DNA from 3 places in the Vibrio penaeicida genome. Region 2 is predicted to be linked to each of the others. Evidence: predicted binding sites of a transcription regulator. Region 2 holds the regulator's gene; each other region holds the start of a gene.
The links. The regulator CRP, encoded in region 2, controls carbon source genes, mostly activating them, when cyclic AMP is high. The targets are predictions, from matches to a motif close to TGTGANNNNNNTCACA.
Positions count from the first base shown of each region.

Region 1 (10,390 bases), 850 kb from region 2:
TGAACAAACAAAATTGAAGGAAATCGCACGGTGGCTTTACTTAATAACCTCAGACATCACATTGTTTGAGCCAAATGGAATTCTTTTGAAAATCAGCGATATGCTTTCGTTGTATTCTAATATTGAACATTACTGGTCAATCATTCAGTCTCACTTACAATCTTTTAATATACGCTATGACTATTCAACTGGATTTTCCCCATTTTCAGCACAAATACTTTCTCAACAGAAAACACATTTAATTACAGATAATAAAGAAGTCTTAAAAAAGAAACTTTATGCATTGTCTTTATCGGTTAGTGGACTACCCCATAAAACAGTAGAAAAACTTTCCCGCGTAGGTATTGAAACTTTCGATGACCTATTAGCCATACCAATGGCTGATATTGCTAAGCGTTTTGATATAGATCTTATTAACTATATAGGAAAAGTAACGGGTAGGTTTAAGCATCCAGTTGAATTCTATCATCCACAGCAAACCTTTAAATATTCTCTCGATCTATTATATGAAATAGAAAATGTCCAATGGCTCGAAAAACCGCTAAGTAAATTACTGAAAAAGTTGGAACATTTCCTTAAATTACGTGATCAAATCGCTCATGAAATTGAAGTTGTTTTGTTTCTCAGGAATAAACAGAACACCAGCTTTATAATAAGCTCTGCACAAGGAGAATATCTAGCTGTTAATTGGATAAACTTATCTAAGCTCACCTTAGAGTCTATTTCAATCCGTTCTCCCGTAATAGCAATAAGCTTGAGCACTAAACGAGTTGAGCAACAAGCCAACTTCAACACCGACCTATTTACAGGGCAACAGGGCAAGACAACGGCACTAGAGTTAATGTCAGTATTAGAAGCGAAACTAGGTAAAAAGGCTGTGAGCCGACCCAGTATTGCCCCAGATCCCCGACCAGAAATTGCTAATTCATACTCTTCTCCTCTCTCTGAACAACTGAAAGACCCTTTATTCAAACCCAAACTTAGACCAAGTATTCTCCTTCCACACCCAGAGCGGCTGACAGATGAAGTATCCATAGCACATGGTCCTGAAAGGGTTGCCACCGGCTGGTGGGATAATAACCCAGTGATTCGAGATTATTTTATTGTGCAAAGTCATGATGGTCGCTGGCTTTGGGTATTCAGAACACCAAAAAAACAGTGGTTTCTACACGGAATATTCAGTTAGGATTCTTATGAGTTATACCGAATTGTTTTGCCAAACTAATTTCTCCTTCTTAGAGGGGGCTTCTCACCCAGAGGAGTTAGTTGCACAAGCTGATTTCTTACAATATTCAGGGATTGCCATTACCGATGAATGTTCCGTTGCTGGTGTAGTACGAGCTTATAAGGCGATACAAGTTCAAGAGTTGCAACTAAAACTCGTTGTTGGCTCATTATTTCGAATGGGAGATGAGCTTGAATTAATCCTGCTATCCACAAATAGACAGGGATATGGTGAGTTATGCCGAATTATATCAAATGCACGAAGACGTAGTCCTAAAGGGGAATACAGTTTATCCGAGTGGGATATCATGTCAGCAAAGCATTGTTTGATTATCTGGCTACCAACCCATAAAGATTGTGACTTCCATTGGGCAAAATGGTTAACGAAACACCACTCACAAAAACTATGGATAGGTCTACAACGCCATCTCCAACACGATGACCATGCGTTCATACAGCACTGCGAACACCTTAGCGCCTTATACCATATTCCGATAACGGCTTGTGGTGGTGTCCTCATGCATAGTGCAGCTAGGCTCCCTTTACAGCATACTTTGACCGCGATTAAGCATGGTACGAACGTCAGCAACGCTGGTCGATTACTCCAAAGCAATTGTGAGCATTCACTTCGCTCGAAAGAAAAGCTTCAAAGAATCTTCAAGAAAGAGTGGTATATTGAAACCGAACGTATTCTCTCGCGTTGTCGTTTCGACTTAGGTTCTCTTCAATACGAATACCCAAGCGAACTGGTTCCAAATGGATACACGGCAATAGCTTATCTAAAAGAGCAAGTAAAAGCAGGCAGCAAACGCCGCTTTCCTCAAGGCATTCCACCCAATATACAAAAACTTATCGATAAAGAATTGGCTTTAATTGAAGAGTTAAATTACCCATTTTACTTCCTAACCATCTATGACATTGTCATGTTTGCCAAACGAAAGAAAATTCTCTATCAAGGTAGGGGGTCTGCCGCCAATTCTGTTGTTTGTTACTGCCTAGAAATCACAGCGGTCGATCCTCGGAAAATATCAGTGCTTTTTGAAAGATTCATCAGTAGAGAGCGTAATGAGCCACCCGATATCGATGTCGATTTTGAACATGAACGACGCGAAGAAGTCATTCAATATATCTATCAGAAATATGGTCGCAGTCGCGCTGCTCTCTCAGCTACCGTCATCACCTACCGATTTAAAAGCGCGGTGAGAGAAGTGGGTAAGGCTTTAGGGATCTCAGTAGAGCAACTCGAGTTCTTTATAAAGAATGTGAATAGGCGAGATAAAGAATTGAACTGGCAAGCGCAAATAGTCGAGCTAGGTCTCGACCCTGATGCTTATCAAGGGCAGCTTTTCATTCAATTGGTCAATGAAATACTTGGGTTCCCGCGTCACCTTTCTCAGCATGTCGGCGGTTTTGTTATCTCATCAGGTCCTTTATATGAATTGGTTCCTGTTGAGAATGCAGCAATGAACGAACGTACGGTCATCCAATGGGACAAGGATGATCTCGAAAGCTTGGGACTGCTCAAAGTCGATGTTTTAGCGTTAGGGATGCTAACGGCAATTCGTAAGTGCTTCAAAACGATCCAATCTTTCCATAACATCGAATTGAGCATTGCAGATATTACTCGAAAGCAAGATGATCCTAACGTTTATAACATGATTCAAAAAGCCGATACCATCGGTGTGTTTCAAATAGAATCTCGCGCTCAAATGAGCATGTTGCCTAGATTACGCCCCAAGAATTACTACGACTTAGTCATTCAAATCGCCATCGTCCGCCCAGGTCCAATACAAGGCGACATGGTTCATCCATTCCTCAAGCGACGTAATGGCATTGAAGAAGTCACCTACCCATCGGAAGCCGTCAAAGATGTTCTATCAAGAACAATGGGTGTACCCATATTTCAGGAACAAGTGATCAAGCTTGCGATGGTTGCAGCTGGTTTTTCAGGAGGAGAAGCCGATAAACTTCGAAGAGCAATGGCCTCGTGGAAAAAAAGTGGTCAATTGATGCAGTTCCGTTCCAAACTCATCAATGGCATGCTAGAGAGAGGTTACCAAGAAGAGTTCGCGAAAAGGCTCTTTGACCAAATATGTGGATTTGGTGAGTATGGTTTTCCTGAAAGCCACTCTGCTTCTTTCGCAGTCCTTGCGTACGTCTCATCTTGGCTTAAATATTACTATCCTGAGGCTTTCTATACGGCACTAATGAACAGCCACCCTATGGGTTTTTACAGTGTCTCTCAGCTAGTCCAAGATGCTCGAAGGCATGGGATTAATGTAAAACCAATTTGTGTGAATTATTCAGGCTACGATCATTTAGTAGTAAGAAATAACGATAGTTTTCATATTCGATTAGGGATGAGGCTAATCAAAGGACTAAAAAAAGAGACCGCAGAAAGAATCGTTCACCGCCGCCCTCATTCAGGTTATCAACACACTTCAGATTTGAAAAGTATAGGAATCGAACGTAAAGATTTAGAAACTCTCGCCTCTGCAGATGCACTAAAATCATTTGCTGGTAATCGTTTCTCCGCACGTTGGAAGATAATGGATAGTGCCAATGACCTCCCCTTGTTTCATTCACAGAAAGAGCGAGATAGCCGCTACTTTTATCAGCCTGACGATTTCAGTACCTTAACAGAAGACTACGCCGCTACAGGGCTTTCTTTAAACCAGCACCCTGTCACATTGTTAACCAATGCAGGTATGCTGCCGAAATTCACGCGGATGCAAGAGCTCTCTAATAAGCCGCATAAATCTCTGATCACTGTGATTGGCTTAGTGACAGGCAGACAATCTCCCGGCACAGCCGCCGGAGTCACATTTTTCACGTTAGAGGACGACACTGGAAACGTGAATGTCGTTGTATGGGGAGCAACAGCAAGAGCCCAAAAACAAGCTTACCTTACGGCAAAGATTCTAAAGGTAAAAGGGATTCTAGAACGAGAAGGGGAAGTTATACATGTAATTGCTGGAAAACTGACTGACATGACCAACCACTTATCCAAATTAAAAACACAATCAAGAGACTTTCATTAACATCAGCTTTGGATAAGAACAGCATAACCCATTGGATTAAATGAAAACTGTACTTCATGCCCTTTCCAGTAAGAGGTTAATTCGTACGAATGAAACGAGAAGACTTAAAAAGCAAGAAAGCGGCAATAGCCGCTCTCATTATATAATTCTTTATTCTTGGTCGATCATCCATTTACGAAAAGCCTTACGCTCCTCTTTGGACGCTTTCAAGTACCAAGCTTGCAATTGCTCTAACGTCTGAGGTTTTTCCCCTTGAGCCGCTTTAGCAACCGATTTTTGAGGCTTAGCGACTGGGGCTGCTTTTGTCGTCGCAGCTACTACAGCAGTTGTCGCTGAAAATGAAATGCCCTGCTTCTCGTTATAATCGCGAACTAGTGCTTTCACATCCCAATAAGGAACAAAGCCCCCTTTCCCTTCTAAAAAAACAGACTGACTTTCAATCAAGTTACCGTCTTCATACACTAACCACTCGGGGCTTTTATTAAAAGTATTACGAGCATGCTGAACACTATAAACTTTAGGATGTGCAATCGTAATGTCTTTACCACTTGATTGGAAAGACACAATATATGGGTTGGAGGTAAAAATATCCTTACTTCCACCCGTCCCAAAAGATTTGGACATTTTAACTACAGCCTGATTGGTCCCTTCAGATAGCTTGAAGCCTTCTTCAAACTCTGAACTCTCCATACCATTCAATACCAAAAGGTCGACACCTGATTTTAGCTCTAACTGCGCTGCACTTAAAAAAGTAGAAAAGCACATTGTCAAAGGAACGATAAACGTATTCCTAAACTTCATGAATCCTCCATAATAAAAAAGCCACCCTAAGGTGGCTTTTATACAATACTTTAAAGCGAATTAGAATGACGCTTTAACACCGAAGCCGTAGCCAGTGCCATTTTTGTCTTCAGTATCTTTAGCTGTAGTAAAGCCAACTTCTGCGTAAGCTGTTACATTAGAAGTTAGAGCATAACCAGCATTGATGAATGAATTATTAACTGCATCTGCACCATCTGTATCAGCTTTTGAGTTAGATAGACCAGCGCCGAAAGTCCAGGCATCCATAGTGTAAGTAGCAGCTGCACCTACGATGTTAGTTTTAACTGTAGAACCAGACTCATCAAGTTTGCCTTGGCTAAAGCTAGCTTCCAGCTTAAGTGCGTCGATAGTGTAAGCACCTTCCAATGCTAGGATAGTTAAATCACCACCAGTCTTAACGCCTTTAGTTTTACCAAAGAAACCTTGAACATCTAGATCACCAAAACGTGCACCAAGCTTAGCATCAACGTGGCTGCTATCCGCGTCTTTTAGCTTTTCGTGATCAGCAGATTTGTTTTGAAGAAACGCAATACCGCCGTAGAATTGACCCTTATCAAGGGTGTACTTAACAACTTCATCGCCAGAGAAGTCGAAGTTATCTACTTTAGATGTAACACCGAATAGGTAGTCACTACCAATACCTAGGTCATCAAGAATAGTTGCTGTACGACCGAATACGATGTCACCCATAGAAGCAGAATAGAAACCGATGTACGCGTCACCAGTTTTAGAACCAGTGTCTTGTACTTCGAAGAAACCGCCTACTTGAAGATCGTCGTTCACTGCGTAACGTAGGTCAAATGCGAAATCCGCATCATCAACTTCTTGAGTTAGTTCTGCGTCAGAGTGCTTTGCGCCATCTTTAGCAAAGCCTTTCTTGTAACGAACTTCGATGTCGCCTTTAAGGTTAGCTGTAACGCCATCTTTGTTGTAAAGTTCGATAGAAGCGTTTGCAGAACCTGCAACCGCCATAACTGCTAGAGCTACTAGAGTCTTTTTCATAATAATCCACTGCCTTTTCTTAGCTGGGAATTCCTTTTCGGTTCCCTTATTTAGTTTTATTAGAGTCGGTTCTCGAGCATTTGCTTAAGGCACAACTCCTCTAAATTTCGATGTTAAGATTGCAGAAGAATCCGCTACATGTCAAATGACTAAAAAAATAAAAATAAAAAATCGTAAATAAATAAAATTCAATGACTTACATTGACAACATAAACTTTTAGAGTGAAATCACATCACATTTTCATAAAAAATCTTTTCCTGTTGTTTTTATTTTTTCAGCACAAAAAATTAATAAATCAAACTTATCACAACAAATTTAGCCGATAATTCTATTGAATAGGGTTTCTTGATATTATTATCTATACTTTTTAACGACTTTACCTAACCCCATGATCGTTCAATTTTTTTTTGTGATTGAGATCTAGATTTACCTAAAAAGCACGCCATTCTGACGAAAACACATGCAACAGCAGGATTGTGCTACAATCTCGCGCGGTTAAATCAGAGGCAGAAAATGCTTAATACAACGATTCAAAAGTCCATTCGCAGCAGCTATAGCAATCTGCAAAATCATTTAGAAAACTTTATACCAAGACGGGCACAAAACTATCTCGTATCAGAGATTGCTCGCACATTGGCAGGACAGTATCACAAGTCAAATAGAATGCTTGTTGCCGAAGCTGGAACAGGAATCGGTAAGTCTTTAGCATATTTAATGAGTGCCATCCCTTTTGCGTCTTTTAGTAAGAAGAAGGTAGTGATCTCTACCGCAACAGTTGCGCTACAAGAACAACTGGTTCACAAAGACCTCCCACTATTTCGTAGAATTAGCGATGTTCCGTTTTCATTTGCATTAGCAAAAGGTCGGCAAAGATATTGCTGTGCTGAAAAACTAGCCATAGCAAGTGGGAGCTCAGATCAACAAATCGCTATTTTTGAAAACAAGCCATCGAGCAGCGATATAGAAACGTTGCAGCAAATGTACTCTCAATTAAGTTCAAATAAATGGGATGGGGAGCGAGACTCATGGTCAACCCCTATATCAGATATTTTATGGTCACGTATTGTCAGCGACAAACACAGCTGTAATGCAACATTACCTTCTCACCGCGACTGCCCTTTTCAAAAAGCACGCTCTCAGTTAGATAAAGTCGACGTTATTATCGCAAATCACAGCTTAGTCATGGCAGACGCTGAATTAGGAGGCGGAGTTATTCTTCCGGAGCCTGAACAGACTATTTTTGTCTTTGATGAAGCCCACCACCTCCCTAAAGTGGCACGTGATCACTCATCTGCTTCGGCAAGTTTAAAAGGAGTGGCGTCTTGGTTAGAGAAGTTAAATTCACAGTCTGCAAAGCTGTGCTCCCTAGCTGATGACAAGCGAGTAAGTCGATTTAGAAATGAGCTTCAAGATTCGATACAACATCTAATACCCAGCCTCAACCAACTGGCGAAACAATTCGACCCTTCGCTATTTGTTGAAAAAAGTTACCGCTTTGAGCACGGCGAGCTACCGACATGGCTAGAAAATGAATCTCAGGAACTTAAGAAAGCGAGTAAAAAGGGCGCGCAAGCTCTAGCTAAGATCGCCGATTTAATTTCCGAGCGCGTAAAAGAAGGAGAGTTATCAAATCGTTTAGCTGAGCCCGCATTGGCTGAGATTGGGTTCTTCTTGCAAAGATACGAAAATTTATCGAAGGTTTGGCATTTAATGGCAGAGCCTACAAGAGAGAAAGGTGCACCATTAGCTCGATGGGTCGAAACCTCGGAAGAGCGAGAGGGCGACTTTATTATATCGGTATCTCCGTTAGAGGTAGGCTGGCAACTAGACCAACTATTGTGGAGTCGCTGCGCGGGTGCTGTTTTGGTCTCTGCCACGATGAGAGCCCTCAACTCCTTTTCATTTTTCTGCCGTCAGACGGGGATCAGCGAGAAAAAGGAAGACGGCACACAATTTCTTGCACTCGCCTCTCCTTTTGATTACCAAAATCAGGGTGAGCTCTACATACCTAAAATTAAATTCGAGCCACAAGCCAGCGAGTTTACCGATTGTTTAATTGAAACTCTTCCCTCCTATATAGAAGAGGGGAAGGCCAACTTGGTTTTGTTTGCCTCTTATTGGCAAATGAATAAAGTAGAGCAAGGTATAGAGAAACTCGCAAAGAAAAATAAATGGATGCTACAAGTCCAAGGCGAAACCTCGCGCAACGAGATCCTCAAGAAACATAAATTTTACTGCAGTAAGAAAAAAACCAGCATTCTCTTTGGAACAGGGAGTTTTTCAGAAGGGTTAGACTTACCTGGTGAATTATTAGAAAACCTAATTATTACTAAAATTCCTTTTGCGGTTCCCACCTCTCCAGTAGAAGAGGCTCATGCGGAGTATATCGAGAGGAAAGGAGGAAACCCATTTCTCCAAATTTCTGTGCCAGAAGCCAGCAAAAAGCTCATTCAATCTGTCGGTAGATTGCTGCGTAAGGAACGAGATTCTGGTAGAGTCGTCATCCTAGACAGGCGACTCGTCACAAAGCGTTATGGCAAGTCTTTAATAGACTCATTACCCCCATTCAAAAGACGTATCGATTATTAATAACAAATAATAAGCAATCATATGGAATTTATAGAACCAACGATGTTGGTTGTTCTCGCTCTTGTGGCATTTCTTGCAGGATTTATTGATGCGGTAGCTGGTGGCGGCGGAATGCTTACTGTCCCCGCGTTACTATCGATAGGTTTGCCTCCGCATATCGCCTTAGGAACGAATAAACTCGCAGCAACCTTTGCCTCTTCTACAGCCGCTCTCACCTACTATAAGAAGCGGTTATTTAAGCCAGAATGTTGGAAGAAGGCATTCATTGGCACACTCATAGGTGCGACCATAGGAACCTTTGCCGTCGACGCCATCAGCACGGAGTGGTTGGAGAAAGTTCTGCCTCTTGTTATTTTAATTACCGCTTTATATACGATCCTCCACAAACCAGTGAAAGCATCAAATAATGCGGTACCAGAGCCATGCCCTAGCCTTACGAAAAAACAATGGCTACAAAGCCTAACTTTAGGTTTCTATGATGGAGTAGCAGGCCCTGGAACAGGTGCATTTTGGACAGTAAGCAGTATGGCTTTGTACAAAATGAACATTCTGCTGGCTTCCGGTTTAGCCAAAGCCATGAACTTCACCAGTAATTTTACCTCTTTAGTTATGTTTGCTTTCTTAGGGCACATTAATTGGGTATTAGGTCTTACGATGGGTGTATGCTTAATGGTAGGTGCTTACGTAGGCGCTCATTCAGCTATCAAATTTGGAGCAAAATTCATTCGCCCTGTCTTTGTCACCGTCGTGGTTGTACTTGCTGGTAAACTGGCGTTTGATGCTTGGTTTGTAACTCTATGAAGAATTTCAGTTCCCTGAAAGAAAATATTGCTCAGTTAAGCCTTCAAGCGGCACAACTTGACCGCCAACGAGGCGAGCATCATCAGGCACTTTTTGATGAGCGACTTTTCCACTGCAAAGCGCGTTTACTGGTTCCTTGTGTCCAAGAGCTTGAATCCACCTTTCAATCCATTATCAGAGAACAAGAGAGTGGAAGGCTAACACCTTTAAGAGCGGAGCATTTAACGGCTCAAATGGTGGCACAGCTCGAAGCCATACAGCGCGAGCTGTCGACGCAAACGATCAGGAAAAGTGAAATCAAGCATTCGAGCCATTTTCAGAAGCCAATCAACCAGCTCTATCAAGAAATGGCACAACACCAAGAATGGGAGCGTCGGCTAAAGGAGCTCGTCGTCGAAAAGTCCAATGCGCTTGAGTCGGCTCCCGCATATATGCAGAGTCAGGCTCAACAAACGCTGGTAGCTGCAGAACAGCGCCTTAAACGCTGCCAAGAATCTAAGCTAAAAATTGAAAACCAAATTACCTATAGAGAGCGTAATCAAGTATGACTCATTCCAACTCTCCTTCTCCTTTAGATACAGCACCAGACGAAATCAAGCTAGCTGTTGATCTCATCTACTTATTGGAGTCGAACGAAGTGGATATTGAAACCGCTCTGGCAGCTCTAGAGATTGTAAAGTCCGACCTACAAAAAAAACGCTTAACTAAAGAAAACTAATAACGAATTTATCAAATAGACTCAAATCGACTCTTTTAGGAATATCGCGTTGTAACGTTTTATCGAATAAATGCGTTTGGAATAGGATATACCCAAGTGACCTCAAGATGCTGGATTCAGAGCCTCATATTCTGTTTCAATTCAAGGAAAAGAACGCAGTGGAATGACGAGTCCTTTCCTAGTTCTTTGACG
Region 1 is NZ_AP025144.1:1,236,828-1,247,217, reverse strand. Features, by position in the region: gene LDO37_RS05860 (Y-family DNA polymerase) at 1-1,186, shown strand, start outside; gene LDO37_RS05855 (error-prone DNA polymerase) at 1,194-4,265, shown strand; gene LDO37_RS05850 (YccT family protein) at 4,416-5,066, opposite strand; gene LDO37_RS05845 (porin) at 5,127-6,089, opposite strand; gene dinG (ATP-dependent DNA helicase DinG) at 6,604-8,679, shown strand; gene LDO37_RS05835 (TSUP family transporter) at 8,701-9,480, shown strand; gene LDO37_RS05830 (primosomal replication protein) at 9,477-10,028, shown strand; gene rsmS (pleiotropic regulatory protein RsmS) at 10,025-10,198, shown strand.
Region 1: a site for CRP is predicted at 6,307-6,322, ahead of dinG (ATP-dependent DNA helicase DinG). Genes of this name have one in related genera too.

Region 2 (10,390 bases):
GGGTGGCGATTGCAGATGTGAGCTATTATGTTCGACCGAATACAGCTCTGGATAAAGAAGCCATCAATCGAGGTAACTCCGTTTATTTTCCGTCGCAGGTTGTTCCTATGCTCCCTGAGGTGCTGTCTAACGGGCTGTGCTCCTTAAACCCGCAAGTTGATCGTTTGTGCATGGTATGCGAAATGACGATTTCTGCTTCAGGGAAGTTATCTGGATACAAGCACTACGAAGCCGTCATGAATTCTCATGCTCGCCTAACGTACAACAAAGTTGGTGCTATCTTGGATGGAGATGAAGAACTCCGCGAACGTTACCAACCACTGGTTTCGCATCTAGAAGAGCTTCATAAAATGTATGGCGTTCTGAAGCAAGCTCGTGATAGTCGTGGCGCCATTGAATTTGAAACAGTAGAAGCTAAGTTTATCTTCAACCCGGACCGTAAGATTGATCGCATTGAGCCAGTGGTTCGGAATGACGCGCATAAGATCATCGAAGAATGCATGATTTTAGCCAATATTGCCTCGGCATCTTTGGTTGAAAAAGCAAAAGAGCCTTCGCTGTATCGTATCCACGAAACTCCTGGAGAAGAGCGCCTGCAAGGTTTTCGAGATTTCCTTGGTGAGCTTGGGCTTAACCTAACGGGTGGCTTAGAACCTTCTCCTACAGATTACGCCAGCCTGATGAAACAAATCGGTGAGCGTCAGGATAAAGAGCTTATTCAAACCATGCTGCTCCGTTCAATGAAGCAAGCGGTTTACAATGCTGACAATGCGGGTCACTTTGGACTGGCACTAAAACGATACGCGCACTTTACATCGCCTATTCGTCGCTACCCCGATCTGTTACTGCATCGTGCTATTAAGTACCTGATTGCCAAGGAAGAAGGTCGCAATACCGATCGCTGGACCCCAACTGGTGGTTTCCATTACTCCTTTGATGATATGGATGTGTATGGTGAGCAGTGCTCCATGACCGAACGTCGTGCTGATGATGCCACGCGTGACGTGTCAGATTGGCTGAAATGTGAATACATGCAAGATCATGTCGGTGAAGAGTTGGATGGCGTGATTGCCAATGTTACGGGCTTTGGTTTTTTTGTACGTCTAACTGAGCTTCACATTGATGGTCTTGTGCATATCTCTTCCCTTGCAAATGATTACTATCAATTTGATCCGATTGGTCAAAGGCTTATTGGTGAAAGCTTCGGTAATATCTATCGTTTAGGCGATGCTGTAAAAGTAAAAGTGTTGTCGGTGAATTTAGACGATCGTCAAATTGACTTTGAATTGGTCGAAACAAGCCGTAAGCTACGCGGAAAAGGCAAAACAGCCAAGAAGCGTGCGGCGCAGTCTGATAAAAAAGCGCACAGTAAAAAGAAGGCAACAGTAAAATCGAGAAAGCCGGGTGCAAAAGCGAAAGCGATGGTTGAACCAACTAAGCGTCCCGATGGTTCGAAAGAGCCTTCCTCTGCGAAAAAGAAGAGTAAATCTGAAAAAGCGCGCAAGAAGAAGTCCCGAGCGAAAAATCGAAAGTCTCAGGGAAAACAGAAATAATCTGAACAGGTCAGGTAATGAGTAACGAATTTATTTATGGCATTCATGCCGTAAAAGCGGTGCTGGAAAAAGATCCGGTGCGCTTTATTGAGGCATACGTTTTAAAAGGTCGTCAAGACGAGCGACTGCTGCCGTTGCTGAATGAATTGCAAAATGTTGGAGTATCCATTCAGCAAATGGGCAGAAAAGCGTTGGATGACAAAGCCAGTGGTGCAAGCCATCAAGGTATCATTGCACGTGTTAAACCCGCTAAGCAATGGAATGAAAATGACTTAGATGGAATCTTAGCTCAACACGAACAGCCGCTTTTATTGGTATTAGATGGCGTAACAGACCCACATAACCTGGGTGCTTGTTTAAGGAATGCCGATGCGGCTGGTGTTGCCGCTGTTATCGTTCCTAAGGATCGTTCATCTCCTTTAACGGCAACGGTAAGTAAGGTCGCATGTGGCGCAGCAGAGACGGTACCGTTAGTGCGAGTCACCAATCTCGCTCGAACCATGCGCGCGTTGCAAGAACAAGGTGTTTGGTTTGTGGGGACGGCAGGTGAAGCCACTCACGACATTTATCAAGCGAAGCTTTCTGGTCCATTGGCGGTTGTTATGGGGGCAGAAGGTGATGGTATGCGACGTTTGACGCGTGAAACGTGTGATGACTTGATTAAGATCCCGATGGCTGGAAGTGTGTCTAGCCTGAATGTTTCAGTAGCTTCTGGAATTTGCTTGTTTGAAGCGGTAAGGCAACGCTCTCTTTAGAGCTTGTTGCCCTCTTCATCAGAGATAAGCAAAAGAAATAAAAAACCACCAACGATGTTGGTGGTTTTTTTTATTCTTAATCGAAACGCTTTCTTTATTAACGCGTTCCGTATACCACGATAGTTTTACCGTGTGCTGAAATCAGGTTTTGCTCTTCCAGCATCTTCAAGATACGACCAACGGTTTCACGTGAACAGCCAACAATCTGACCAATTTCCTGGCGTGTAATCTTGATTTGCATGCCATCTGGGTGCGTCATCGCATCTGGTTGTTTCGCTAAGTTCAGAAGTGTCTGAGCGATACGGCCAGTAACGTCTAGGAAAGCAAGATCGCCTACTTTTTGGCTAGTAGTTTGAAGACGGTTAGCCATTTGAGAAGAAAGGCGCATCAGAATATCAGGGTTAACTTGAATTAACTGACGGAACTTCTTAAACGAAATTTCTGCTACTTCACATGGTGTTTTTGCACGTACCCAAGCGGTACGTTCTTGGTCTTCTTCAAATAGACCAAGTTCACCAATGAAATCGCCTTGGTTGAGGTAAGACAAGATCATCTCTTTGCCTTCTTCATCCTTGATAAGCACGGCAACAGAACCTTTCACGATGTAGTACAGGGTCTCTGCCTTTTCACCCGCATGAATCAGAGTACTCTTAGAAGGGTACTTGTGAATATGACAGTGTGAAAGGAACCACTCTAATGTTGGATCGGTTTGAGGTTTACCTAGAACCATAATATCTTTCTTCCTCTGCAGGGTTTGCTCAGCAGCTTTCCGTATCGACTGAGCCAGATTGAACTGGTCATTTAGAATAGGGTGTTATAGTTGATGCTGCAAGCTATCATATGTTTCGGTTAGAAATAGTATCCTTTTTCTGAAACGATTTCTTGACTTTGATCGGTACACGGCTGGGTTTATCTAAGCAAAAATGTGCACATGATCACGCTATGGCAACTTTGCATACTTTTCTTTTTATCACTAGCCGATTTTACCGGTTTCGATGAGTTGTTGAAGTATCGGTTGGACGATCAGTTCCATGGCAAAACTCATCTTCCCGCCGGGTACAACAAGCGTGTTATGACGCGACATGAATGACCCTTGAATCATAGACAGTAGGTATGGATAGTCGACGTTTTTAATGCCGCGAAGTCGGATGACAACAAAACTTTCATCTAAACTAGGGATGCCTTTTGCGGCAAGAGGATTAGAAGTATCTACAGTAGGGACACGCTGAAAGTTTATGTGTGTACGCGAAAATTGTGGCGTAATGTAGTTTAAATAGTCGTCCATCGAACGCACTATAGAGTCTGTAACCGCTTCTTTAGAGTGCCCTCTGTCGCGTGTGTCTCGCACAAACTTCTGGATCCATTCGAGGTTTACAATCGGTACCATGCCAATCAGTAGATCAACATGTTGGGATACATTGACATCGCCATCCATTACGCCGCCATGTAACCCCTCGTAGAATAGAACATCCGAGTTTTCAGGCAGTTGTTGCCACGGAGTAAATGTACCGGGCATTTGGTTGTAAGGTACCGCTTCATCAAATGAGTGTAAATAACGCCTAACTTGTCCCGAACCTTTTTCACCGTAAGTTCGGAAAAACTGCTCCAATGCGGGGAAGTCGTTTGCTTGAGGACCAAAATAGCTTATATGTCGACCTTGCTCTTTTGCTTTGCGAATTTCCACGTCCATCTCTGGGCGCGTAAATCGGTGAAAGCTATCTCCTTCGACTAACGCTGATTTGACATTCATCATATTGAACATCTTGCGAAACGCTTCAGAAGTGGTGGTGGTTCCCGCGCCTGACGAGCCTGTAACGGCAATGATAGGGTGTTTTGCTGACATGACTGTCCTTGTCTCTAGTTATCGTTATAGGGAATCAGTGTAGGGGAAGCGGTATAAATAATAAACACTGCCCTAATCACGTAATCGAATGAAACACCCATTAGGGGGCACTTTTACTTGAACTCAATGAATCGGAGCTTGAATCAACGCTTGATTTCAGCGACTGGGATGTACTTGTATATCAACCGTTTCATGAAGCTCAGAAAACACGACAACCGCTTGACCACTTTGCAGTTGAGCACGCACATGGTCCACTTTTTCATTTAGGCTGATTTCACTGGCACCGTAATCAGTACCTTCTCTTAGTACGAACTCTTTAATTAAATTCGTGAGTGTATCAGTCTCAATTTGTTCCCAAGGGACGATCATAAATACCTCAAAATTTTATGTCGTCGCAATCTTACCATTAATCGCACTCTGCGCGTTACAGGCTTCCTCTTTTAAGTAATGAGAAAAACGTTCTGGTAATGCTTCTTCTAACCAAAATGTTGGCTTAAAGAGGTGACCACTAACAAATCCTACATGCCCGCCTTTAGGGAGCAAGTGGTACTTTACGTGTTTGGGAAGAGGCGTAGTTGGAATCACCGCTTCTGTCATGAAAGGATCGTCTTGTGCATGAATGATGTCCGTTGGAATCCGAATTCTTTTGAGCATCGGAAGCCCAGAACAGGTTTGATAATAATGGTGTGCATCCTCAAACCCATGTAAGCGAGAGGTAATGACGTCATCGAAATCAAACATGGAATCAATCTCGTTGACTTCTCTTTCTGTCAGGGGCAAGACTTTCTGAACTAAGGGCAGCTTAGCGACGGCATTCTCTTTGAGTGATGAAAGCAGGTAGCTTTGATACACTTTGGAAAAGCCTCGATTAATGCGCTGAGAACATGCCAATAAATCCAGTGGAGCGGACACAACCGATGCCGCATTAAGCAGGGTGTTTTCCGTGTACTTTGCAAGGTAGTTGACCAGCATATTCCCCCCTAAGGAGACACCTACTGCTACTTTTACTTGCCGAGGAAAACGTTGCGTTAGGTGTTCGATGAAAAAGCGAGCGTCCTCTGTTTCACCCGAATGGTAGGCTCGAGGAAGTCGGTTAGGTTCACCACTGCAACCACGAAAATGCATCATTACAGCTAACCACCCTTCTTTCGCAAATGCGTGCATCAATCCATTGGCATAAGGGCTATCAAAACTGCCTTCTAAACCATGAAATAAAATAAATATGGGTTTGGAGGTGTTGGATGTAGGGACTTCACTCCACGCCAGATCAACAAAATCACCATCGGGTAGTTCAAGCCTTTCTCTTATTGGTTCAAACAACGGCTTACGTCGGATAAAGCGTGAGACTAACGTTTGAACGTGCGCATTGCCTAACCCAAATGCAGGTTTAAATGGGGTCATAATGAAAAGTCCGAAATAGGGTTGCTGTGAAGTAATTCTGCCAGAACGTTAAGCCCTTGTTCCAATTGTTGATGAGTAACTGGTGAACTGAGTGATAAACGAATAGCTGGAGGAACGGCACCACCTGGAGGGACAAAAAGCTCCCCTGATTTGATAATGACTTTCCTTGAAGCCGCTTGTTGAACGAAATCACTTAATCGCCATTGCTCTGGAAGCGTTAACCACAAATGGAAACAATCTTTCTGGTAGCTAATATCGAACGAACCAAGGTATTGCTTTGCCAGCGCGAGCCTAACATCCATTTCTTTACGTATGGTGTCTATGACATGTTCGGCTTGGTTGGTTTGTATCATTTGGCATGTTAATGCGGTTAACAGTGGGCTGATCATCCAGCTATGGTTTTGCAATGTCATACTCAATTGCTGATACAAATGATCAGGTGCCTGCACGAAACCTACACGCAGCCCCGGTGCTAAACACTTAGAAAAAGCACCAATATGGATAACTTGTTCTGGCATAGAGTTAACCAAAGGAGGGGGCGCTTGTTTTGGTAATAGACCGTTAACGTCGTCTTCAATAGCAATGACTTGGTATTGTTTACAGACGTCAAGAATGGCTTTACGTCTCTCCACACTCATTGTCGCGGTGGTTGGGTTTTGCAGAGTGGGTGTAAGGTAGATAAAGCGCGCTGACTGGTTCTGTTTGCATGCAGATTTTAAAGCGATAGGCGTAATGCCTTCTTCATCCATTTCTACGCCTTTTAAGGACAACTGGTTTTGCCGCGCCAAACTCAGTAGTCCTGGGTAGGTGAGTTTCTCACATAAAATGGTATCTCCCGCTCGCGTAAATGCGCTTAGTACCATCTGAATCGCGTGTTGTGCTCCGCTACTAAACAACAGCTTTTGAGCTTGCACATGAACCCCTTGGGTTTTCAGCCAGTTGGCTACGATCTTGCGATGTGAATCGATACCTGTAGGTTTTTGGTACAGCATAAATTGATTCAACGCTGCGTTATTGCGAGACAGAGAATTCATTGCTTCCGACAAAATACCGGCTCTATCCAGTAAAGGGGGAATGTTGTAGCCAAAATTACACTCTTCGGCTTCTTCCACACTCTCTTCAAATACCCAACTGGCTTTCGAATTATCTTGAATATAGGTACCAGCACCCACGCGCGCTTCGACCAACCCGCGCCTTTCGGCTTCTGCATAGGCACGCGTAATGGTACCGACTGTAACCCCTAACTTATCCGCTAATGCCCTATGGGTTGGCAGTTTATCGTTAGCACGGATGATGCCTTCTTCTATTTGCAGAGCAATGGCATCCGCCACTTGATGATACAAAGGGGAGGATAGCGTTTTATCGACGATGATTGTTTCAATTGTCATGGTGACAATAAACCTTTTGCACTGAGATTATTCCATTGTTATGGTCAATATGTGCACACAATTTTAATTATTCAACTTAAATACCAAATTGTATCGATACAATGTGAAGAGGAGCAAATTTATGGATTGGCAGTTTTTTACCTCGGTCGCATTGTTTGCAACCGTGATGACTGGAACCCCGGGACCTAATAACGTTATGTTGACGGCTTCGGGAGCTAACTTTGGGTACCGCCGAACGGTGCCACACTTTGTTGGAATTGGCTTTGGGCTTTTGACTCAAATGATCTTGATCGCGGCAGGGCTTGGTGTCGTATTCGAACGTTACCCAGAAGTACAGCAAATACTGAGAGTGGCATCCAGTGCTTATTTACTGCTATTGGCATGGCGAATTGGCACAGCAGCGCCACCAACAGGTCGCGATGATGATAGTTCAAGACCAATGACTCTGTTTGAAGCAGCACTGTTCCAGTATCTAAACCCCAAAGCTTGGGTCATGTCACTTACCGCTGTAGGGACCTTTTCATTTTCGGGTGATCAATTCTGGTGGTCTGTAGTGGCTATGGGAATGATTTTTTGGCTTGTACAGCTGCATACGTCATCAGTGTGGGTGGGTTTCGGTACTTTGATTCGACGATGGCTGTCGAGTGTCACTGCGTGGAAGTGTTTTAATGTCACTATGGGTTTGCTTACCGCTAGTTGTGTTGTGTTTATTTGGTGAAGCCTATGCAATTTGATTTGAATGATATTGCTAAAAACAGCGTTCTTTGCTGGCTATCAACGTCTGATTTATCAGGGCAACCTAATGTCTCACCAAAAGAAATTTTCCATTTAGTGGATTCAAATACGTTATTGATCGCAGATATTGCGTCTCCTCAGTCCGTAACGAATTTGAGGGAAAACGCTAATGTGTGCGTTTGTATGTTGGATATTTTTCGCCAGCGCGGCGTTAAATTAACTGGAAAAGGAAAATACGCACGTTGGCGGGGGGAATCTGTCTTGGAGAGCGAACGAACACTGGTTCAAAAGGCGGGTAATTTCCCATTGAAAGGGATTATTACCATTGAAATATCCAGTATTTCTTCCGTAATTGCACCAAGTTATTGGGTAAAACCAGAGCAAAGTGTGGAAGAGAAAGTAGCCGACGCGATGGCGTCTTATGGGGTTCAGCCCGTAGAAGATGAATCTTCAAAAAATGAAATTAAGTGATCGGCTTGTAGGTATTGGCAATATGTACTCACCATAGAGTCGCCATGGTTTGCTGACAGTTTGAGGTTATTGAGGCAATCAACTAAATCAGATTGCTGCTGTTTTTCCAGCAGCAATTCAAATTGCAAGGTTTCTCGGTAGAGTGTATCGGGCAGGTGAGACTTGGATTTACGCCGCAGTTCTCGGTAATTTACCAATAAGTTCTCGGATCGAATCAGGCAATCTTGTACTAGGTGCCAGTCTTCTTTATCAAAAGCCAACTTCTGCTCGTCCAGCCATTTCAGCAATAAAAGAAGGTTTACATTTCCTTGGTACTGGTTTTGAAGAGTAAGACACGCTTCTTTAACCTGACGCACACTGTAGTACTGTAGGCTAAATTGCCACAAACGTTCTAAAGTGAGCGACATTGATTGCGTGTCTTTGGGCATTCTAGTTCATCTCCAGTTCCATCTGCTCAAGGGCTTCCTGCTCTGCCATCCACTCCATTTCTATGTCTTCGAGCTCGGATTTTGCAGAGGCTTGTTGCGCCAGTACTTCATTAAGCTTAGCTTTATTTTCCGCTTGATACAGATCGGTATCGCCAAGCTGTGTTTCGGTATCTGACAAAATTTGACCGAGTTTATCCATCTTTTGTTCCAGCTTTGTCAGGTTTTTGCGAATTGGCGCAGTCAGTTTACGAAACTCCGCTTCTTTTCGCTTTTGCTCTTTACGCGCTGCTGCACTGTTATCCGTGCTTTTTTCTGGAGCGGCTGCTTGCAGTTCTTTACGTTCTGCTTTTTGCTGTTCTGTCAGCCATTTGTAGTAGTCGCTCAAGTCACCGTCGAAAGGGGCAACTTGGCGATCGTGAACCAAATACAAATCATCGGTGGTTGCGCGCAGTAAGTACCTATCGTGGCTTACTATTACCATGGCGCCTTCAAAGGTTTGTAGTGCCATGGTGAGTGCTTGGCGCATATCTAAATCAAGGTGGTTGGTCGGTTCATCAAGTAACAAAAGGTTGGGTTTTTGCCACACAACTAACGCCAATACCAAACGGGCTTTTTCACCACCGGAGAACGGGGCGACTTTTTCCAGAGCCTTATCTCCTTGGAAGCCAAAGCTGCCTAAGTAATCTCGGAGTTGCTGTTCATTTTTGTCAGGTGCAATCTGCATCATGTGTTGAAGCGGTGTTTCTTCAGGGTGCAGAGTTTCAAGTTGGTGCTGCGCAAAGTAACCAATCTTTACGCCTTGAGAATAAGTAAAGTCACCCGATTGCGATTGCAGTTCGCCTGAAAGCAGTTTTATCAGCGTTGATTTACCAGCGCCATTTCGACCAAGCAAACCAATACGGCTGCCCGGTACAAGATTAAGCCGAATTTTCTCGAGGATTAAGTTGTCATCGTATCCGGCGGAGACCTGGTCCATCATTAAAATCGGATTAGGTAACGCAGCGGGCTCTCTAAATTCAAAATTGAATGGATTATCAAACTGAGCAGGTAATACCTTTTCCATTTTCTCCAATGCTTTTATTCGGCTTTGTGCCTGACGTGCTTTGGAAGCTTTGTAACGGAACCGGTCAATGTAGCTCTGCATATGCGCCATTTGCTTTTGCTGTTTCTGGAACATGGCTTGTTGCAAAATAAGCTTTTGCGCACGTTGATTTTCAAACGATGAGTAGTTACCGGTGTACTCATTAAGAAGCTGATTTTCTACGTGTATGATTCGACCAACAATAGGATCAAGAAAGTCCCTATCGTGTGAGATTAAAATTAAGGTACCAGGGTAATTTTGCAGCCAACGTTCAAGCCACATTACCGCATCTAAGTCTAGGTGGTTGGTCGGTTCATCAAGTAACAACAAATCAGAGCGGCACAATAGCGCTTGTGCAAGGTTAAGTCGCATTCGCCACCCACCGGAGAATTGCGTAAGACTCCAGCTCATTTGTTCTTGGCTGAAACCCAAGCCGTCCAGTAATTCAGCGGCACGTGCTTTAATGGCGTATCCACCTATAACTTCAATTTTTCCGTGAAGTTCTGCAACCAGATTTCCGTTGTCTTGTTGCTCGGCGATGTCCAGTTTTGCTTCGAGATCTCGAAATTCTCTGTCACCATCAATGACATAATCCAAAGCTTCTCTTTCAAGAGCAGGTGTTTCCTGTGCTACCCAAGCAAGCTCCCATTGACTAGGCTTATGAAAGGTGCCGGCATCAATAGACAGTTCGTCTTTTAGTAGTGCAAATAAGGTGGATTTACCACAGCCATTTTT
Region 2 is NZ_AP025144.1:383,838-394,227, forward strand. Features, by position in the region: gene rnr (ribonuclease R) at 1-1,553, shown strand, start outside; gene rlmB (23S rRNA (guanosine(2251)-2'-O)-methyltransferase RlmB) at 1,571-2,308, shown strand; gene crp (cAMP-activated global transcriptional regulator CRP) at 2,406-3,038, opposite strand; gene LDO37_RS01875 (phosphoribulokinase) at 3,282-4,151, opposite strand; gene LDO37_RS01880 (YheU family protein) at 4,308-4,520, opposite strand; gene LDO37_RS01885 (hydrolase) at 4,536-5,552, opposite strand; gene LDO37_RS01890 (aminotransferase-like domain-containing protein) at 5,549-6,940, opposite strand; gene LDO37_RS01895 (LysE family translocator) at 7,062-7,658, shown strand; gene LDO37_RS01900 (pyridoxamine 5'-phosphate oxidase family protein) at 7,664-8,146, shown strand; gene LDO37_RS01905 (TIGR02444 family protein) at 8,104-8,574, opposite strand; gene LDO37_RS01910 (ABC transporter ATP-binding protein) at 8,576-10,390, opposite strand, start outside.

Region 3 (10,390 bases), 930 kb from region 2:
CTCTTGCAACTTTTTACAGCGAAACATTTGTGGTGTTAGCGCATGCCACAAGTTTTCACGTTCCACTGTATTTTTAATATGTTTGCTAGCATCACTGCGTTTCATGGTGTCTTTGACAGGCGCAGCCAAAATTCCGCCAACAGCGTGTTCTTTACATGCCGCTATAAGCTTATCAATATCACTAAGTGTGATACATGGACGCGCGGCATCATGTACCAGAACCCACTCGTTTTGTGCAAAGTGAGTATTTATATGATTCAATCCAGAAAGAACCGAATCGGCTCTCTCAACGCCACCCGCTACTCGTGTTATTTTCGAGTGTTCCGCAATAGCAAGGTCAGAAAAATACTCATCATTTTCGCTCACTGCTATCACGATATGCTCGATCTGTGGATGAGAGAGAAGAAGGCGAACCGTGTGCTCTAGTATGGTTTGAGTACCAATGGTGAGATATTGTTTTGGGCAATCTGCTTGCATGCGGCTACCAACACCTGCCGCTGGAACGATGGCTATCACACCATCTGCATGAGAACCTGTTTGAGAATCTGTTTTTTTCATTACTTTATCTGATTATCTGGAACTGCTTTCTTCGCCAATAATACGGAAGAAAGTTTCGTCATCTTTAATTAACCCTAGCTCATTTCGAGCTCGTTCTTCGATGGCATCCAAACCTTGGCGAAGATCATCAATTTCCGCGAACATTTCTTGGTTGCGTTGACGCAGCTTCTCATTCACATCTTCTTGGATGGCGATGTCTCTTTGAGTTGACGCCAGATCTAGCTCGCCATTCTTGCTGAACCAAACAGCATATTGCAAAGCAATCAGTAATCCGACTAAGACTATGGCAAAGAATCGCATGGTGTCATCCAAGAAAAAAACGTAGGGGCATATATACCATATTCAGGCGGTTAGAGCGAAGAGAACGGCAGAGGTTTGGTCAAGCAGATACAAAAATGCCCCGCATATGCGAGGCATTTTTTAAAGCATGAAAGCTAAGCGTTTAATTCAGTGAAGAATTAAGCTTGACCTTTAACTTCTTTAAGACCGTTGTAAGGTGCTTTTTCACCTAGAGCTTCTTCGATACGAATTAGCTGGTTGTACTTAGCAACACGGTCAGAACGGCTCATAGAACCAGTCTTGATTTGACCTGCAGCAGTACCTACCGCTAGATCAGCGATAGTTGCGTCTTCAGTTTCGCCAGAACGGTGAGAGATTACAGCTGTGTAACCTGCGTCTTTAGCCATCTTGATTGCAGCTAGAGTCTCAGTTAGAGAACCGATTTGGTTGAACTTGATAAGGATAGAGTTAGCAACGCCTTTCTCGATACCTTCCGCTAGGATCTTAGTGTTAGTAACGAATAGATCGTCACCTACTAGTTGAAGCTTGTCACCTAGTAGTTCAGTTTGGTGCTTGAAGCCAGCCCAATCAGACTCGTCAAGACCATCTTCGATAGAAACGATTGGGAATTGGTTAGCTAGCTCAGCTAGGTAGTGGTTGAACTCTTCAGAAGAGAAAGTCTTACCTTCGCCTTTCATGTTGTAAATGCCAGCTTCTTTGTCGAAGAACTCAGATGCAGCACAGTCCATAGCTAGAGTTACGTCTTTGCCTAGCTCGTAACCAGCATTAGCAACAGCTTCTGCGATAACTTCTAGTGCTTCAGCGTTAGACTTAAGGTTAGGAGCGAAGCCACCTTCATCACCAACTGCAGTGCTGTAGCCTTTAGACTTAAGAACTTTAGCTAGGTTGTGGAATACTTCAGCACCTACACGTAGCGCTTCTTTAAGAGTCTTAGCACCAACTGGCTGGATCATGAACTCTTGGATATCAACGTTGTTATCTGCGTGCTCACCACCGTTGATGATGTTCATCATTGGTAGAGGCATAGAGAATTGACCAGGAGTGCCGTTAAGCTCAGCAATGTGCTCGAACAAAGGCATGCCTTTCGCTGCTGCTGCTGCTTTAGCATTCGCTAGAGAAACTGCTAGGATAGCGTTAGCACCGAACTGAGATTTGTTCTCTGTTCCGTCTAGGTCGATCATGATGCCGTCAACGTCAGCTTGAGCTTTCGCGTCTTTGCCCACTAGAGCTTCAGCGATTGGGCCGTTTACAGCGTCAACTGCTTTAAGAACACCTTTACCTAGGAAACGTGCTTTGTCACCGTCGCGCAGCTCAAGAGCTTCGCGAGAACCAGTAGATGCGCCTGATGGTGCAGCCGCCATACCTACGAAACCGCCTTCTAGGTGTACTTCAGCTTCTACAGTTGGGTTACCACGTGAGTCGATGATTTCACGACCTAGAACTTTAACGATCTTAGACATTAATGTTTCCTCTCGTTCAAATATAAATGTCAAATTTAAAGGGTAGCCGCACTGCGTTCGCGACTACCCGTATCCTTTTACTTCTCTAATTCGTCACGCTGGAATTCACCAGCCGCTTTTACGAAACCTGCGAATAGTGGGTGACCATCGCGAGGTGTTGAAGTGAACTCTGGGTGGAATTGAGCCGCTACAAACCATGGGTGAGCTGGGTTCTCAATCACTTCGACCAGTTTCTTGTCTGCTGACAAACCAGATACTTTTAGACCTGCTTTTTCGATTTGTGGACGAAGATTGTTGTTCACTTCATAACGGTGACGATGACGCTCATGAATCGTTGCGCTACCGTACATTTCACGTGCTTTTGTCCCTTTCGCTAAGTGACATAGCTGTGAACCAAGACGCATAGTACCACCAAGATCTGAAGTTTCGGTACGTTCTTCAACTTTACCTTCACCGTCAACCCACTCAGTGATCAAACCTACCACAGGGTACTGTGTCTCTTTGTTAAATTCTGTTGAATGCGCACCTTCCATACCCACGACATTACGTGCGTATTCGATCAATGCGACTTGCATACCCAAGCAAATACCTAGGTAAGGTACGTTGTTTTCACGTGCATACTGCGCTGCACGGATTTTGCCTTCGATGCCACGATCGCCAAACCCACCAGGAACCAAGATAGCATCCAAACCTTCAAGCGCTTCTTCACCTTTGGTTTCGACGTCTTGAGAGTCGACGTATTTGATTTTCACGCTCAGGCGATTCTTAAGACCCGCGTGTTTCAGCGCTTCGTTCACCGATTTGTAAGCATCAGGAAGTTCGATGTACTTACCCACCATGCCGATAGTAACTTCTGCAGTTGGGTTCGCTTCTTCGTAAATAACCTGTTCCCATTCAGACAAATCCGCTTCTGGAGCATCTATGCCAAAACGAGTACACACAAGATCATCAAGACCTTGAGCTTTAATTAACTGAGGAATTTTGTAGATAGAATCTACGTCTTTCATCGAGATAACCGCTTTTTCTGACACATTGCAGAAAAGGGCAATCTTCTTACGCTCGTTTGCAGGAATGATACGGTCACTACGGCAAACAAGAATGTCTGGCTGGATACCGATAGACAGCAGCTCTTTAACAGAATGCTGAGTCGGTTTGGTTTTCACTTCGCCCGCTGCTGCAAGGTATGGTACAAGAGTCAGGTGCATAAACATTGCACGCTCACGACCTAATTCAACAGCTAGCTGACGAATGGCTTCCATAAACGGTAGAGATTCAATATCACCTACTGTGCCACCCACTTCAACGATAGCCACATCGTGACCTTCAGAACCTGCAATTACGCGGTCTTTGATTGAGTTGGTGATGTGAGGGATAACCTGAATCGTTGCACCCAAGTAATCGCCGCGACGTTCTTTACGTAGAACATCTGCATAAACACGACCTGCAGTAAAATTGTTACGCTTAGTCATCTTGGTGCGAATGAAACGCTCATAGTGACCAAGGTCTAGGTCTGTCTCTGCGCCATCTTCCGTGACGAACACTTCACCATGCTGAGTAGGGCTCATTGTGCCTGGATCAACGTTGATGTAAGGGTCAAGCTTCATCATAGTCACTTTAAGACCACGAGCTTCAAGAATAGCGGCCAAAGAAGCTGCTGCAATACCTTTACCTAGAGAGGATACAACCCCACCAGTAACAAAAATGTAATTTGTCGTCATGTTTAACCTGAAATTGGTTGAATGAGGGAAATGGAATTCTTCTGGACGGGATGCAAATATACCAGAAGGCCGTTACCGCCACAACGTGAAACTTATCACACTCAATATTTTTATTTTTTGCTTCAAATCAAATCAGCAAACTTCAATACGTTAGATAACTTTACGTGCTACTGCAAAAGAAATTCGTGTTTTTCAGTATTGGTAGAACCAGTGAATTATCCGCTTTTTCTTTTTTCATCCACTTTAACTTCGTCCCAAAGCGTATCGAGTTCTTCAAGAGAACACTCCCCAAGGACTTTGCCTTCCGCTCGTACTTTCTCTTCCACCAGCCTGAAGCGGCGTTCAAATTTAGTGTTGGCTTTGCTGAGCGCAGATTCAGGGTTTGCGTTCAAATGACGAGAGAAATTGACTACGGCAAAGAGTAAGTCACCCAATTCCTCTTCCACTAAATTTTGATCGGGCGTGACTTGCAGTGCTTCTTCCATAACCTCATCGATTTCCTCTTGAACCTTATCAACGACGGGACCTAACGTTTTCCAGTCAAAACCGTATTGGGCGCATTTTTTCTGAATTTTGTTTGCACGGGACATCGCGGGTAAAGACGTGGGCACAGCGTCGAGAATACTCTCTTCAGAGGTGCCTTTCTCCGCTTTTTCCTTGGCTTTCTCTTGCTCCCAATTCGCATTGATTTCAGCGTCGCTGGCAAATTCTGCATCTGAAAAAACATGTGGATGACGTCGAGTCAGTTTTTCATTCACACCTTCTACTACATCATCAAAATCGAACAAATCTTGCTCTTTTGCCAATTGACTGTAGAAGATGACCTGAAACAGCAAATCACCCAACTCTTCTTTCAAGTTGCTCCAATCACGCTTATGAATGGCATCCACCACTTCGTACGTTTCTTCAATGGTGTGAGGCACAATAGTGTCAAAGTCCTGCTTCAAGTCCCAAGGACAGCCCCCATCAGGATCTCTTAGTTGTTCCATAATTTGCTTAAGCTGTTCAATTGGATGACTCATTTTTGTTCCTTTGACAAAGTTATATAAAGAAAAAGGCGAGCAATATAACTGCTCGCCTTTCATTTGACTGCTCTCTTTCGCAAAGCAGTTGCCGTTTTTACAAGGCAACAAGCGAGTGAGACTCCTGAGCATAGCTGGCTATGTGATGGAGCGAATAAGCGCCGTTAACGCAGTAAAAATGGCAAATGCGAAGTGAAAGTTAGCCTAATCGTTTCACCGACATCACATCCTTGATCTGCTCAACTCGCTTCGTCACCCGAGTAAATATTTCCACATTAGTGACTTCTAAATCGAAATCCATTATCGACATTTGCTTTTTGTAATCCGTCCGGCTTTTCATGCTGGTGACTTTGATTTTCTCGTTGGCAAACAAGGTGGTGATGTCTTTTAGCAAGCCGCCTCGCTCTAGACCTTCAACCCGAACTGTAATGATGTAGGAACCGACGAAACCACTTCCCCAGACGGTATCAATGATACGCTCTGGCGCGTGGTGCCTTAGCTCCTCAAGCTGTTCACAGTCGCTTCGGTGAACAGAAATACCACGCCCTTGAGTGATGTAACCTGAGATTTCATCGCCCGGTATGGGCTGGCAGCAACGCGCTAGGTGCGTCATTAAGTTGTCCACACCTTCAACAACCACCGCGTCCTTTTTCGGGCGGCTTTGAGCTGGGGCTTTGTTCTCTTTTTCCTGAAGGCGCTCTAGCGCTTGTTGGTCTTCTTCTTCGGCGGTGGGTTTGTTCACCAATGCATTGATGTGATTGACGATTTGATTGATTCTCAAATCACCACTGCCGATACCGGCATAGAGCTCGTCTGGCGTATTCACATTGAATCGTTTCAGCGCATATTGGTCCGCATCTTTTAGGGATGCACCGATTTTCGCTAATTCGGTTTCCAATATTTCACGCCCTGCTTCGAGGTTTTTCTCTCGGCTTTGCTTGCGGAACCATGCATTAATTTTGGCGCGTGCACGACCTGAGTGCACGAATCCTAGTGAAGGGTTTAACCAGTCACGAGAGGGATTTGGCTCCTTTGAGGTGATAATTTCAACTTGGTCACCCATGGTAAGTTTGTGCGTAAATGGCACAATTCGCCCCGCCACCTTTGCGCCGATACAACGATGCCCGACTTCTGAGTGAATGTGATAAGCAAAATCAAGTGGCGTTGCGCCCATCGGCAAATCGACCACATCACCTCGTGGGGTAAAGGCATAAACGCGGTCATCAAAGACCTGGCTTCGTAATTCATCCAGCATTTCACCGGAATCAGACATTTCTTCCTGCCAATCCAGAAGCTTACGTAGCCATGTGATCTTCTCATCATAACCACTGCGACCGCTGGACGCGCCTTCTTTGTATTTCCAGTGCGCCGCAACTCCAAGCTCCGAATCTTCATGCATTTGCTTGGTTCGGATTTGGATCTCGATGGTTTTGCCTTCTGGCCCTAAGATTACTGTATGAATAGACTGGTAGCCATTCGGTTTCGGGTTGGCAACATAGTCATCAAATTCACTTGGCAAGTGTTTGTATTTAGTGTGCACGACGCCTAAAGCGGCATAACAGTCTTGCAGTTTGTCGGCAATAATTCGTACTGCTCGAACATCAAAAAGCTCATCAAATGCCAAGCTCTTTTTCTGCATTTTTCGCCAAATACTGTAAATATGCTTAGGGCGACCACTGACCTCAGCATTGATATTACAGACCTTCATCTCTTTGGACAGATCCGTGACAAAGTCTTCGATGTATTGCTCACGAACAATACGTCTTTCAGACAGTTGTTTAGCAATTTGTTTGTAGGTTTTTGAATGCTTATAGCGAAAAGCGTAATCTTCAATTTCCCACTTTAGCTGGCCAATACCCAAGCGGTTGGCCAAGGGCGCGTATATGTTGGCGCACTCTTTGGCTGCTGCTTGACGCACTTCATCAGACTCGTCTTTCACTTCGCGTAAATTACAAATCCGCTCAGATAGCTTAATGACGACACATCTGAAATCGTCAACCATTGCGAGAAGCATTCGTCGTACGTTATCAACTTGCCCAGACGCTGCCGATCCATCCAGCGTGACATTAAGTTGACCGATCGCTGCCATTTCTTCGACACCATCGATCAGCTTTAATGTCTCTTTGCCATATTTTTCGGTTAACTCTTCGCGGTCATAAAAGCCTGATGTGACCACGGGGAATAGTTGAGCAGAAATAAGCGTCGGCGCATCCATAGACAATGTGATGAGAATTTCGATCATTTCTCGACCGCGCCACAGTAAAAGTTGCGCTTGGGGTTCATCACCGAGAAGTTCTTCACAGTGACGATAAACCGCCAGCAACTTATGGCTGGTTTTTTCATCTTGTTTTAAGCTGGCTATCCAACTGTCTAATTCAAATTCTTCAGTATTTAAATGCGCACCGCGTACAGCGACCATGTTTCTTTCCTATCTAGCAACAGACATACAGGTGAGTCACCTGTCGATTCTCCAGCAAAATACCCAAGCGGCGGAACATTACCGTGCTTTGACAGATATTAGGGTTTGTTGACCTAGTATGCGTGAAGTTAATCTTTTTCAAATAGCGCCATGCTTTCTAAATGGCTGGTATGGGGAAACATATCAAGCATCCCGATTTTTTTAAGTTTGTAGCCTTGTTCAAGTAAGCTCTGACTGTCACGTGCAAGCGTAGCAGGATTACAAGAAACATACACGACCGCTTTTGCTCCTAATCGCGAAAGTTGGTCGACAATACCTGCCGCACCTGCGCGTGCAGGATCGAGCAATATTTTATCAAATCGCTTGCTTGCCCATGGCGCTTTGGACATGTCTTCTTCTAAGTTAGCTTGATAAAATTGGACATTGTTGAGCTGGTTTAAGGTCGCATTGTTTGTAGCAACTTCCACCATATCTTGAATACCTTCCACACCAATGACAGAGCCCGCTTGTTTCGCTAACGGTAAACTGAAATTACCAAGCCCACAGAATAGGTCCAACACACGTTCATCAGCCTTTGTGTTCAACCATGTTAAAGCTTGAGCCACCATTTTTTCGTTCACTTGAGCATTCACTTGAATGAAGTTTGTTGGCTCAAACGGCAATTCAACCCCAACTTCTTTATAGATAGGCTGCACGCCAGATACCTTGTTCAATACATCTGCTGCTGGCATTAGATATAGGGTAAGAGCGTGCTCTTCTGCAAATGCCATCAACTGTTTCTGGTCTTTGTCACTCAATTCAGAAGTATGGCGAAGCAAAAATACTAGAGTGTTGTCTGCTTTTACGAGTTCAACATGCCCAATGCTTTCCTTTCGAGAAAAAGAATTAAGTAAGTTTTTTGTTGGCACCAATAGCGCTTCTAGTTCTGAGGCAAGCACAGCGCAGCTATCAACATTCGCAATGCGTTTACTCATTTTTTCACGAAAGCCAAAATTCAGCTCACGCGTTTTTTTATCTACCTGCACACTGATTCGAGCGCGGCGGCGGTAACCCACACTTACGCCTGTTACTTCTTTTTCAAGGGCGAGCTCGCTGCCTGAAAACTTTTTCATCAGCTGTTGTAGTGTCTGGTTTTTGTGTTCGACTTGAGCCTTTTGCTCCAAATGCTGAAGGTTACAGCCACCACATGACTCATAATGTTTGCAAAACGGACTGACTCGTACTGGGCTGTCTTTCTTTATCTTGATGAGTTTTGCGCGTGAAAATTTACTTTTTTGCTCGGTAAACTGGCCCACAACCGATTCACCGGGCAACGCACCATCAATAAATACAGGTCGCTTGTTATGATAAGCAATGCCCGCTCCATGATGGTCAAGCTTTTCGATGTTGAAAACCTGATGCTTAGTTTCAACAGATGATTTTTTCTTTGGCTGATAAAAACGCGCCATACTTTAATTGCCTATTTTGCTTCAGTGTTTTCTCATTCAGGGTCACTATTTCCCCCCTCAGAGATTGTCGAATTCGGCAGACTTGATTAAGCTAACCGTTTATTCGTTTATAATGGGTTGTATAGCTTAATTGGTCTTACGTAATGTAAGAAAGCTTGAGCCATTAGCTTCTATTTTCCCATATCCAGACAGTAATGAGAACATGACACGATACGGCTTAAGAGCACGCGTAATTACCCTCACCTTAGCCCCAACTCTTATTGTCGGTCTATTGCTGAGCGCCTTCTTTACGTCCAATCGCTATAACGACCTTGAATCACAACTGATTTCAACCGGTAAAAGCATTATTGAACCTATCGCTATCGCCAGTGAAATCGGCATGGATCAACGCAGTCGTGAGGCCGTTCGTCGATTAATAAGCTACGCCCATCGAAAGAATTCCGACATCGTTCGGAGTATTGCCGTTTTCACATCCGATCATGATTTGTTTGTGACATCTAATTTCCACCCAGATTTCGAGTCGTTAACGTTTCCAAAAGATCAGCCCATACCATTACTCAGCACGATTGATTTGGTCGACACCGACTTGGTTATACGCACACCTATTCTGGCAGAAGGAAAATACGCCGATTCCAATGGACCTCAAACCGAGCTTAACCAAGCGTTGGGCTATATCGCGATTGAGCTCGACTTATCTGCGGTTCGATTGCAACAATACCAAGAAATTTTTGCCGCGTTATTGGTATTAATTTTAGGGTTAGGTCTGTCGGCTTTGTTTGCCTACCGCCTAATGCGCGATGTGACCTTGCCTATCACTCATATGAAGAACATGGTGGATCGAATTCGACGTGGACACTTAGATGTGCGAATCGAAGGGAAAATGCATGGTGAGTTAGACGCCTTAAAAAACGGCATCAACGCGATGGCGATGTCACTGTCTGAATACCATGTTGAGATGCAACACAGTATCGATCAGGCAACGTCGGATCTGCGTGAAACGCTCGAACAGCTTGAGATTCAGAATGTTGAGTTGGATATTGCGAAAAAACGTGCGCAGGAAGCCGCACGAGTTAAATCCGAATTCTTAGCGAATATGTCTCACGAACTCAGAACGCCTTTAAACGGTGTGATTGGGTTTACCAGACAAATGCTAAAAACTCGCTTATCGTCTAGCCAGCAGGACTACCTCCAAACGATTGAGCGCAGTGCCAACAACTTACTGAGTATCATCAATGACATTCTCGATTTCTCGAAACTTGAAGCAGGGAAGTTGGCGCTAGAAAATATTCCATTCGATTTCCAAGAATGCCTTGAAGAAGTCGCGAGCTTACAAGCCACCAGCGCTCATGAGAAAGGGCTAGAACTGACACTTAAGATTGATCCTAAGATTCCTGCGGGTGTCGTAGGCGATCCGTTGCGAATTCAGCAAGTGCTGACCAACCTTGTGGGTAACTCAATCAAATTT
Region 3 is NZ_AP025144.1:3,592,225-3,602,614, forward strand. Features, by position in the region: gene ispD (2-C-methyl-D-erythritol 4-phosphate cytidylyltransferase) at 1-558, opposite strand, end outside; gene ftsB (cell division protein FtsB) at 571-858, opposite strand; gene eno (phosphopyruvate hydratase) at 1,017-2,318, opposite strand; gene LDO37_RS16145 (CTP synthase) at 2,396-4,036, opposite strand; gene mazG (nucleoside triphosphate pyrophosphohydrolase) at 4,252-5,058, opposite strand; gene relA (GTP diphosphokinase) at 5,258-7,477, opposite strand; gene rlmD (23S rRNA (uracil(1939)-C(5))-methyltransferase RlmD) at 7,606-8,925, opposite strand; gene barA (two-component sensor histidine kinase BarA) at 9,128-10,390, shown strand, end outside.
Region 3: a site for CRP is predicted at 4,121-4,136, ahead of LDO37_RS16145 (CTP synthase). Genes of this name have one in related genera too.